2 regions of the Xanthomonas sp. F4 genome follow, and region 1 is predicted to be linked to the other one. Evidence: predicted binding sites of a transcription regulator. Region 1 holds the regulator's gene; the other holds the start of a gene.

The links. Region 1 encodes FliA, which starts transcription of late flagellar genes. Its sites were predicted from a motif close to TAAAGTTTNNCNNNCNNNGGCCGATAA; they were not measured.
Region 2: the regulator FliA is predicted to act here: its motif matches at 2,288-2,314, upstream of FHR66_RS01725 (methyl-accepting chemotaxis protein).

Annotation. Positions count from the first base shown of each region.
Region 1 is NZ_JAASQX010000002.1:96,757-102,140, reverse strand. It holds gene flhF (flagellar biosynthesis protein FlhF) at 35-1,672, shown strand; gene FHR66_RS08340 (MinD/ParA family ATP-binding protein) at 1,659-2,543, shown strand; gene FHR66_RS08335 (RNA polymerase sigma factor FliA) at 2,540-3,289, shown strand; gene cheY (chemotaxis response regulator CheY) at 3,309-3,701, shown strand; gene FHR66_RS08325 (protein phosphatase CheZ) at 3,702-4,310, shown strand; gene FHR66_RS08320 (chemotaxis protein CheA) at 4,315-5,384, shown strand, end outside.
Region 2 is NZ_JAASQX010000001.1:393,788-399,171, forward strand. It holds gene FHR66_RS01710 (M14 family metallopeptidase) at 1-659, shown strand, start outside; gene FHR66_RS01715 (DUF3228 family protein) at 863-1,420, shown strand; gene FHR66_RS01720 (DUF6630 family protein) at 1,490-1,987, opposite strand; gene FHR66_RS01725 (methyl-accepting chemotaxis protein) at 2,504-5,044, shown strand; gene FHR66_RS01730 (TorF family putative porin) at 5,062-5,384, shown strand, end outside.

The DNA.
Region 1 (5,384 bases):
CCCACTCCCCAATCCCGAATCCCGGCACTCACCCATGAAGATCAAACGCTTTGTCGCCCCCGACATGCGCACCGCCTTCCGGATGGTGCGCGACGAGCACGGTCCGGATGCGGTGATCCTGTCCAACCGGCGTACCGACGAGGGCATCGAGATCGTCGCCGCCAGCAATTACGACGAGGCCCTGGTGCAGCGGGCGCTGGATTCGGTGCGCCCGGACGAGGCGCCACGCGCCGCCGCCGCGGCGCAGGCACCGGCCACTGCCGCACCGCGCGCCGCCCGCAGCGACAAGGCCGCGGCCAGCCCGGCGATGGCGATGATGGCCGCGATCAGCGAGCGCCGTGGTGGCGCCGCGGCGACCGCACCGGCCGCTGCCGCAGCGCGGCCGCTGACCCAGCCGGCGGCGCTGGCCGCCTCGGCCATGCCCGCCGCGGCCGCCCCGGCTGCCGCAGCGCGCCCGGCCGCAGCGGCCAAGGCCCCGGCACCGGCCACGGGCCGCGCCGACTTCAGCATCCCCGAGGACGTGTTCCGCAACGCCCCGATCAGCGTGCCCATGCCCAGCCCGTTCGCCGCCGCCACCGCGGCGCCGGCCGCCGAGGCCGTGCCGGCCTGGCGCGACGACGTCGCCGCGGTGGCGCTGACCCCGGTGGCGAGCCCGGCCCCGGCCGTGCCTGCGCCGAGCGCGGCCAAGCCGGACGCGCCGGCCACTGCCGGAATCCCGGCGGCCGCGACGCTGGCGGCGGTGCCGACCTTCCCGGCCCCGCAGAACGACGAACAATTGACGCAGCTGCGCGACGAACTGGCGCTGATGCGGCAGATGATCGAGCGCGAGATGAACCGCCTCACCGACGAACGCCTGCGCGGTTCGCCGGTCCGCGCCCAGGCCCTGGAATTGATGGACGACTATGGCTTCGACAGCGGCATCACCCGCGACGTGGTCATGCAGATCCCCGCCGACCTGGAGCTGCACCGCGGCCGCGGGCTGATGCTGGGCCTGCTGTCCAAGCGCCTGCCGATCGCTCCGCTGGACCCGATCGAGGAAGGCGGCGTGATCGCCCTGATCGGCCCCACCGGCGCCGGCAAGACCACCACCATCGCCAAGCTGGCCTCGCGCTTCCTGGAGCGCCATGCCGCCCGCGACGTGGCCCTGGTGACCACCGACACGGTCCGCGTCGGCGGCCGCGAACAGTTGCACAGCTACGGCCGCCAGCTCGGCATCGCCGTGCACGAGGCCGACAGCGACGCCGCGCTGCAGCAGTTGCTGGAGCGCCTGGCCGACTACAAGCTGGTGCTGATCGACACCGCCGGCATGGGCCAGCGCGACCGCGCCCTGGCCGCCCAGCTGCACTGGCTGCGCGCCTCGCGTGTGGTCCGATCCTTGCTGGTACTGCCTGCCAATGCCCATTTCTCCGACCTGGACGAGGTGGTGCGCCGGTTCGCCGGCGCCGACCCACAGGGGGTCATCATGACCAAGTTGGACGAGACCGGGCGGTTCGGCAGTGCCTTGTCGGTGGTCGTGGACCACCGCCTCCCCATCACCTGGGTGACCGATGGACAGCGCGTGCCGGACGACCTGCACCGCGCCAACGCCGCCAGCCTGGTATTGCGCCTTGAAGATTTGCGGCGCGCTGCCGATAAGCCCTGTACTCCGGAGCAGACCCATGCCGTCGCGTGACTACGTCAATCTGACCAATGCCTTCCCCCTGTCGGCGACGCGTAGCGAACCGCTGGGTCCGGTGCGCACCATCGCCGTGACCGGCGGCAAGGGCGGCGTGGGCAAGACCAACATCTCGGTCAACCTGTCCATGGCGCTGGCCGACATGGGCAAGCGCACCCTGCTGCTGGACGCCGACCTCGGCCTGGCCAACGTCGACGTGCTGCTGGGGCTGACGCCCAAGTTCACCGTGGCCGACCTGGTCGCCGGGCGCTGCACCCTCGAAGAAGTGCTGATCGACATGCCCAACGGGCTGATGGTGGTGCCCGCCGCCTCCGGCCGCCGTTACATGGCCGAGCTGCCGCCGGCCCAGCACGTGGGCCTGGTCAACGTGTTCTCCGAGCTGCAGCGCGAGCTGGACGTGATGATCGTCGACACCGCCGCCGGCATCACCGACAGCGTGCTGACCTTCTGCCAGGCCGCGCAGGACGCGGTGGTGGTGGTCTGCGACGAGCCGGCCTCGATCACCGACGCCTACGCCCTGATCAAGGTCCTCTCGCGCGAGCGCGGCGTGGACCGGGTGCAGATCGTCGCCAACATGGTGCGCGACCTCAACGAAGGCCGCCTGCTGTACGACAAGCTGAGCCGGGTCTGCGAGAAGTTCCTCGGCGACGTGTCGCTGAACTACCTGGGCTGCGTGCCGCAGGACGACTGGCTGCGCCTGTCGGTGCAGCGCCAGCAGCCGGTGGTCAAGGCCTACCCGTCCAGCCCGTCGGCGCAGGCGATCTCCGAGATCGCCCGGCGCACCGCGCGCTGGCAGGCGCCGACCGCCCCGCGCGGCAACGTCGAGTTCTTCGTCGAACGCATCATCCAGCGCGGGGTGGCCGCATGAACGCCGCCGCCCACTACCGCGCCGTCCAGCGCAACAGCGCCAACGACTACATCGCCCAGCACTCGGACCTAGTCCGGCGCATCGCCCATCACCTGGCGGCGCGACTGCCGGCCAGCGTCGAGATCGACGACCTGATCCAGGCCGGCATGATCGGCCTGATCGAGGCTTCGCGCAGCTACGACGCCGAACAGGGCGCCTCGTTCGAGACCTACGCCTCGATCCGCATCCGCGGCTCGATGATCGACGAGATCCGCCGCGGCGACTGGGTGCCGCGCTCGGTGCACCGCCGCGCCCGCGACGCCGCCTCGGCGATCCGCAAGATCGAACAGAGCACCGGCCGCGCCGCCGCCGCCAACGAAGTGGCCGCGGCGATGGACATGCCGCTTCCCGAATACCTGCGTTTGATGGAAGATGCCGCCCGCGGCCAGGTGCTGAGCCTGGAGTCGCGCATCGAGGACCATGGCGAGCTGGATACCATCGCCAAGGGCGGACCCAATCCGCAGCAGATGCTCGAGCGCAGCGAATTCGGCCGCGAGCTGGGCAAGGCCATTGCGCAGTTGCCCGAACGCGAGCAGTTGGTGCTGTCGCTGTACTACGAGCAGGAATTGAACCTCAAGGAAATCGGCGCGGTACTCGGGGTCAGCGAGTCGCGCGTGTGTCAGATCCATGGCCAGGCCACGGTACGGTTGCGCGGACGCCTGAAGGCGTTCGGTGTCGCCGATGCCGGTCTGGAAGACGAAGAATAGGAACCCTTAGGAGTCAGTGGTGAACAAGAACATGCGGATTTTGATCGTGGACGATTTCTCGACGATGCGGCGCATCGTCAAGAATCTGCTCGGCGATCTGGGCTTCACCAACACCGCCGAGGCCGAAGACGGCAACAGCGCCCTGGCCGCGCTGCGCTCGGCACCGTTCGAGTTCGTGGTCACCGACTGGAACATGCCCGGCATGACCGGCATCGATCTGCTGCGCAACATCCGCGCCGACGACAAGCTCAAGCACCTGCCGGTGCTGATGGTCACCGCCGAGGCCAAGCGCGAGCAGATCATCGAGGCCGCGCAGTGCGGCGTGAACGGCTACATCATCAAGCCGTTCACCGCGCAGACGCTGCAGGAGAAGCTGGGCAAGATCTTCGAACGCCTGGGAGCGACCGCCTAAATGGAAGCCACCGCCGAACGTACCGCCCTGATCGAACGCCTGCAAGGCGCGCTGGACGCGCTGGAGAACGGCGACGAGGCCGGCTGGCGCAGGGAGATCGACACCCTCGCCGCCTGGCGCACGCGGCCGATGATGCAGGGCCTGAGCCGGCTCGCGCGCGATCTGGGTCAGGCGCTCGGCGAACTGCCGGTGGTGCCCAGCGAGGCCGGCGAGCTGGACGACGCCTGCTCGCGTCTGGACCACGTGGTGGAGATGACCGAACAGGCCAGCCACCGCACCCTGGACCTGGCCGAGGAATGCCGCGCGCTGGCCAACCAGCTCGCCGCCGGCGGCCTCAGCGGCGACCAGGGCGAGATCCTCGACAAGATCCGCCACAACCTCACCGAAATGGCGCTGGCGCAGAGCTTCCAGGACCTGACCGGGCAGATCATCCGCCGCGTCGCCGGCATCGTGCGCCGCGTGCACGAAGGCTTCGGCGCGCTGGGGCTGCCGCCGAAGGAAGAACGCAAACCCGACGGCAGCCTGGCCGGCCCGGCCCTGCCCGGTCTGGACCGCCACGGCGTGTCGCAGAACGACGCCGACGACCTGCTGTCCGGACTGGGACTGTAATGCCATGAGCGCCGTACCCGACGACATCGCTGCCGACTTCATCATCGAGGCCCAGGAGATCCTGGACCGGCTCGGCGAGCAGTTGGTGTCGCTGGAGCAGGCGCCCGAGGACAGCGGCCAGCTCAACGCCGTGTTCCGCGGATTCCACACGCTCAAGGGCGGCGCCGGCTTCCTGGCGATCAACGCCATGGTCGAACTGTGCCACGCCGCGGAGGAAACCCTGGGCATGGCCCGCGCCGGCCAGGCCACCCTGCAGGCGCGGCACTTCGACGCCGCGCAGCAGTCGCTGGACTACCTGCAGTCGATGCTCGACGCCTTCGGCAGCGGCCAGGAGCCACCGCGTGCGCCGCCGGAACTGATCGCGCAGTTCGACGCGCACGGCGACGCCGCCCCGGCCCCGGCCCCGGCCAAGAGCGCCGCGCCGGCACCCGCCCCCGCAGCGGCCACCGCCGCGGCCGCGGGGGATCTGATCAGCGACGACGAATTCGAAGCGCTGCTGGACCAGTTGCACGGCGATGCGCCGCCGACGGCCACGCCGCAGGCGCTGCAGCCGGCGCCGCGCGCGCCCAGCGCCGCGCCCAAGGCCGCGGCCGCCCCGGCCAAGGCCGCCGAACCCGAACACACCGTGCGTGTGGACACCAAGCGCCTGGACGCGATCGTCAACCTGATCGGCGAACTGGTGCTCTCGCGCAACCGACTCAAGACCCTGCGCGTGCGCCTGCGCGACGAGGAACTGGACCGCGCGGTCAGCAGCCTGGATATCGCCACCGCGCGCCTGCAGTCGGCGGTCATGCGCACGCGCATGCAGCCGGTCGGCAAGGTGTTCTCGCGCTTCCCCAAGGTCGCGCGCGACGTCGCCCGCTCCCTCAACAAGGAAGTGGAACTGGAACTGATCGGCGCCGATACCGAACTGGACCGCAACCTGGTCGAGGCGCTGGCCGATCCGCTGGTGCACCTGGTGCGCAACGCCATCGACCACGGCATCGAGGCGCCGGCGCTGCGCGAGGCCACCGGCAAGCCGCGCGGCGGCCACGTGCGCCTGTCGGCGCAGCAGGAAGGCGACTACGTCAGCAT
Region 2 (5,384 bases), on a different contig from region 1:
ATGGCTACGAGACCAGCGGCGTGCATGGCGCGCTGCAGTTCGCGCAGCAGCATGCCGACGCGTATGCCGGCCGCGCCAACGTGCTGGTGGCGCCGTGCGTGAGCCCGTGGGCGTACGAACGCATTCACCGCTGGAACGCCGATGCGCTGGATCCCAACCGTTCGTTCCGCGCCGACAGCCCGGCGCAGGAGTCGGCCGCGCTGCTGCGCCTGGTGGCGCCGCTGCGCGATCGGGTGCGCATGCACATCGACCTGCACGAGACCACCGACAGCGACGAGTCCGAGTTCCGTCCGGCGCTGGCCGCGCGCGATGGCATCGCCTACGAGCCGGGCGGCATTCCCGACGGGTTCTACCTGGTCGGCGACAGCGAGAATCCGCAGCCGGCGTTCCAGCAGGCGGTGCTGGCCGCGGTGGCGCAGGTCACCCATATCGCACCGGCCGATGCCGCCGGCGAACTGATCGGCACGCCGCTGGCCGCGCCGGGTGTCATCAACTATCCGGTGAAGCGGCTGGGCCTGTGCGCGGGCATCACCGACGCGCGCTACACCACCACCACCGAGGTATACCCGGACAGCGCCAGCGCGACGCCGGAGCAGTGCAATGCCGCGCAGGCGGCGGCGGTGCGCGCGGCGATCGATTACGCCTTGGCGCATCCCTAACCGGAAGCGTGGTGCGTAGCATCCGTAGGAGCGGCTTCAGCCGCGACGGCATTGCCGGTAACGCCCGTCGCGGCTGAAGCCGCTCCTATCCTGGTTTCCCATGCTGAGGCTGATGCGCCAGATACGCATCGGGATCTGGCGGCACGGTGGGCACCGGCCGTGCCGCGCGCTACGCTTGTCCGCCCTCGTTCGCCAAGTCCGCCATGTCCATCGTCCTCACGCCGTTCGCCCGCACGCGCCTGTTCCCGCGCGATGGCCGCCGCAATGCGATCCAGGACTGCACGCCGGAACAGTTCGAGCAGCATCTCAACGCGCACGCGCCGCTGCAGGTGCTCGACGGCTACGCGCCATTCTGCAAGTTGCACGTGCACCGCAACTGGACCTCGACGCGCTGCCTGACCGTGCCGATCACCGACGCCAACCGGCGCCTGCTGCGTTCCGGCTACGAGGCGCGCAGTCGCGAGGAACTGCCGGTACTGGTGCGCTGGTTCGAAGGGGTCGAGCCGCCGGTGGCGGAGTACCTGCTGCCCATCCTCTACAGCCGCGAACAACTCGCCCACGAGGGCGCGCCGATCGAGGCGGACTGGGGCGTGGTCGGTTGCCTGTACACCGCCGAGCCGCAGGAGATCCCGATGGCGCCGATCACCATGCTGCGCAATGCGCTGGGCGTGGAGGAGGGTGGCTCCGGCGTTCCGTTGGATCGCGACGCCTATCGACGCAGCGTGGCGTTCTGGGAATACAACGCCAACTGGCGGCCGTAAGCCCGGCTCGCACGTGTCGATGCCCAGCACGCCGGAAGATGCGTGCGACGGCGATACGCGCGTCGCGGCTTACAGGGCGGCGGCGCGTTCGCCCAACGCTTCGGCCATCCGCCGCGTCGCCTCGCCCCGGTCCACAGGGACGACCAGCAACGGATAGCTGTCGCTGTCGATGTCGAGATGGATCAGTGCCATGCCCTGCGCGTGCAGGCAGCGCGCCGCGAGCGTCAGCGCCTCTTCGTTGCGTGTCTGCGATGCGGCCAGTGGCGACAGCACGTTCCGCATGCCCGCCAGGGGCCGCAGTTCGCCCAGCGCGTGGGCGAGGTCGGCGGCGTCCACTTTCCAATCCACCTCGGTGCACAAGCGCCGGGCGATCAACCCGTCGACCAGGGCTAGCCACGGAGTGACCTGATGGGGCTCTTCGATGCCGCGCTCGAACAGCGATTCTTCGAACCGCTGCAGATAGCGCGCCGGCGCCTCCACGGCGAGCGCAACGTCGTCGCCCAGGTCGTGGTCTTCGGGCGCAACCGTGTCGCAGATGGACGTCCAGCTGTCGCGGGCAGGGTGCATGGCCTCTCTCCTTGTACGGGCCATTGTCGATGCACCGTCGTGCCGGCAGCAACACCGGGCTGCCGTGGCCGCACCGGGGGCGCCGTCCGTTCGCGTGCGGCTTGCTCGCATACCGCGCGTACCTCGCCGGTATCCGCATGGCTCGTCCCTCATGCCGTCGCGCTTGTGTATGCCGACACGCAGTGCTGCACCAGTGCACGCAGCTGTTCACTGGCGCATGCATACAGGAGAAAACCACGCGCGATCGGCCGCTTTGAACGCGAACACCCGTCCGTTCATCGGCCTGGCGCGGGATGGCCATCAAGTTTGCGGGCGACGGGACGATAGCGATGGGGTGGGCCGCCATGCAGCCGCGCCGGGACGTGATGCCCGGCCGCGCGTCGTGGCCCGATGGGGAAGGCGTTCCGGGCAGATCATCGGCAACGGACACGGCGCGCTCGCGCCGCGCGCTGCGGTGAGCTGACGCAGTGCGCGTTCCCCGCGACCGTATTCCCTCTCCCCGCCAAGGAAGCCTTCATGTCCACTCCGTCGCCGCATCGACGTCGCGGCAGCGTCGCCAAACGCCTGATGCTGGGTACCGGCCTGCTCGCGCTCGCCTGTTTCGGCCTGACCGCGATGATCATCTACTGGCGCAGCAGCGATGCGTTGCTGTCGACCTCGCGCACCAGCATCGAGAACCTGGCGCAACTGGAAGCGCAGCGCGTGTCGCGCGAGATCGGTGTTGCCTTCGACGCCAGCGATGCGCTGGCCAACAGCTTCCGCGTGCAGCACGCCGCTGGCCTGTCGCGTGCCACCGCCACCGCGGTGTTGCGCAGCCAGCTCGACGCGCATCCGCAATGGCTGGGCATCAGCACGATGTGGGAGCCGGACGCGTTCGACGGCAACGACAAGGCCTTCGTCGGTGCCGAGGGCCACGATGCCACCGGCCGCTACATGACCTGGTGGTCGCGGCAGAACGGCAAGCTGGTGCGCGAGGCGCTGCGCGACTACGAGAAGCCGGGCGACGGCGACTGGTACCTGCTGGCGCGCAATACGCACAAGCCGGTGGTGATCGAGCCGTACTACTACCCGGTGGCCGGCAAGGACACGTTGATGACCACGCTGGCCACGCCGATCCTGGAGAACGGCCGCTTCCTAGGTGTGGTTACCGTCGACTTCACCCTGGATACGCTGCAGCAGCGCATCGCCGCGCTGCGGCCGATGGGCGAGGGCTACGCCAGCCTGCTGTCGCCGTTGGGCATGGTGATGGCCAGCCGCGATCCGCAGCAGGTCGGCAAGACCCGCAACGACGCCTGGTCCAAGGACATGCTCGCGCGCGTGGCCAAGGGCGAGGTGGTATTCGACCATCGCCGCGCCGACGGCGAGGATGCATTGAACGTGTTCGTGCCGCTGAAGATCGGCGATGCGCCCCAGGCGTTCGCGCTGGGCATCTCGGTGCCGTATGCGCTGGTCATGGCCAAGGCGCGTGCGCTGTTGTGGACCATCGCCGCGGTCGGCCTGCTCTCGGCGTTGTTGCTGAGCGGTGCGCTGTACCTGTTGCTGCGCCGGCAGGTGCTCGATCCGCTGGCCGAGGCGGTGCGCGTGTCCTCGGCGGTCGCCGCCGGGCGCCTGGACAGCCAGGTCCGCCACCGTCGCGACGACGAACTGGGCCAGCTGCTGGATGCGATGGGCAGCATGCAGACGCAGTTGCAGGCGGTGATGCAGGCCCAGGCGGAGATGGCGCAGCGCCACGACGCCGGCGAGATGAGTTACCGGATGGACGCCGAGCGCTTCCCCGGCGAATACGGGCGCATGGTCCACGGCACCAACGCGCTGGTCGCCGCGCACGTGGACGTGCAGCGGCGCCTGGTCGAGGTGATGTCGCAGTACGCGATCGGCAACATGCAGGTGGACATGGAACCGCTGCCGGGCGAGAAGGCGGCGATCACCGAGGCGATGCGCACCACCAAGCACAGCCTGCAGGCGATCAACCAGGCCATCACCGAACTGGCACAGGCCGCGGCCTCCGGCGATTTCTCCCGGCGCGGCGATGCCGAACGCTTCCAGTACGACTTCCGCGGCATGGTGGTCGGGCTGAACCGGCTGATGGAGCTGACCGAAGGCAATCTCTCGGCCTTGTCGACGCTGTTGCGCGCCGTGGCGCAGGGCGACCTCACCGCGCGCATGCACGGCGAATTCCATGGCGTGTTCGCGCAGATGCGCGACGATGCCAATGCCACCGTGGAGCAGCTGACCGGCATCGTCGGTCGCATCCAGCAGGCCACCACCGCGATCAACACCGCCGCCGGCGAGATCGCGGCCGGCAATGACGACCTGTCGCGTCGTACCGAGCAGCAGGCGGCGAATCTGGAAGAGACCGCGGCCTCGATGGAGGAGCTGACCTCCACGGTGAAGCAGAACGCCGAGCATGCGCACCAGGCCAATCGCCTGGCGCAGGACACCGCCGGTGTGGCGTCGCGTGGCGGCGCAGTGGTCGAGCAGGTGGTGGAGACCATGACCGGCATTGCCGCCGCGTCGAAGAAGATGGCCGAGATCATCGGTGTGATCGACGGCATCGCCTTCCAGACCAATATCCTGGCGCTCAACGCCGCGGTGGAAGCCGCGCGCGCCGGCGAGCAGGGGCGCGGCTTCGCGGTGGTGGCGAGCGAGGTGCGCGCGCTGGCGCAGCGGTCGGCGACCGCGGCGCACGAGATCAAGGGCCTGATCGATACCTCGGTCGGGAAGATCGACGACGGCACCGCGTTGGTGAACGGCGCCGGCGACACCATGCGCGAGGTGGTGGCCAGCGTGCGTCGGGTCACCGACATCATGAGCGAGATCGCCGCCGCTTCGCAGGAACAGAGCGCCGGCATCGAACAGGTCGGCAAGACCATCGTGCAGATGGACGAGGTGACCCAGCAGAACGCCGCGCTGGTCGAGGAGGCCACCGCGGCGGCGCGGGCGATGGAGGAGCAAGCCGAGGAACTGCAGCGCGCGGTGGCGTTGTTCAAGCTCGCGGCACCATCGCCGGGCGGCCTGGGGACCTCGGGCCGGACGCGGCTGGAGCTGGCGTCGTGAGGGCCGTGCGCACGGGAGTGCTCCTGCTCGCGTTGGGCGCCGCTGCACCGGCCTGGGCCGGGACCGCCAGCGCCAATCTGGCGGCGACCTCGAACTACGTCTCGCGCGGTTTCGAGCAGAGCTGGGGCCGGCCGGTGCTGCAGGGCGGGCTGGACGTGGCCGCGGACAGCGGCTGGTATGCCGGCACCTGGGCGTCGGGCGTGAGTTCGTACTTCATCGAAGGCGGGCACGTGGAGTGGGACGTATATGCCGGCTATGCAGCCAGCCATGGCGACTGGGGCTGGCGCGCCGGCGTCTACCACTACGCGTATCCCGGCGCGCGCATGAGCGCCAGCGGCAC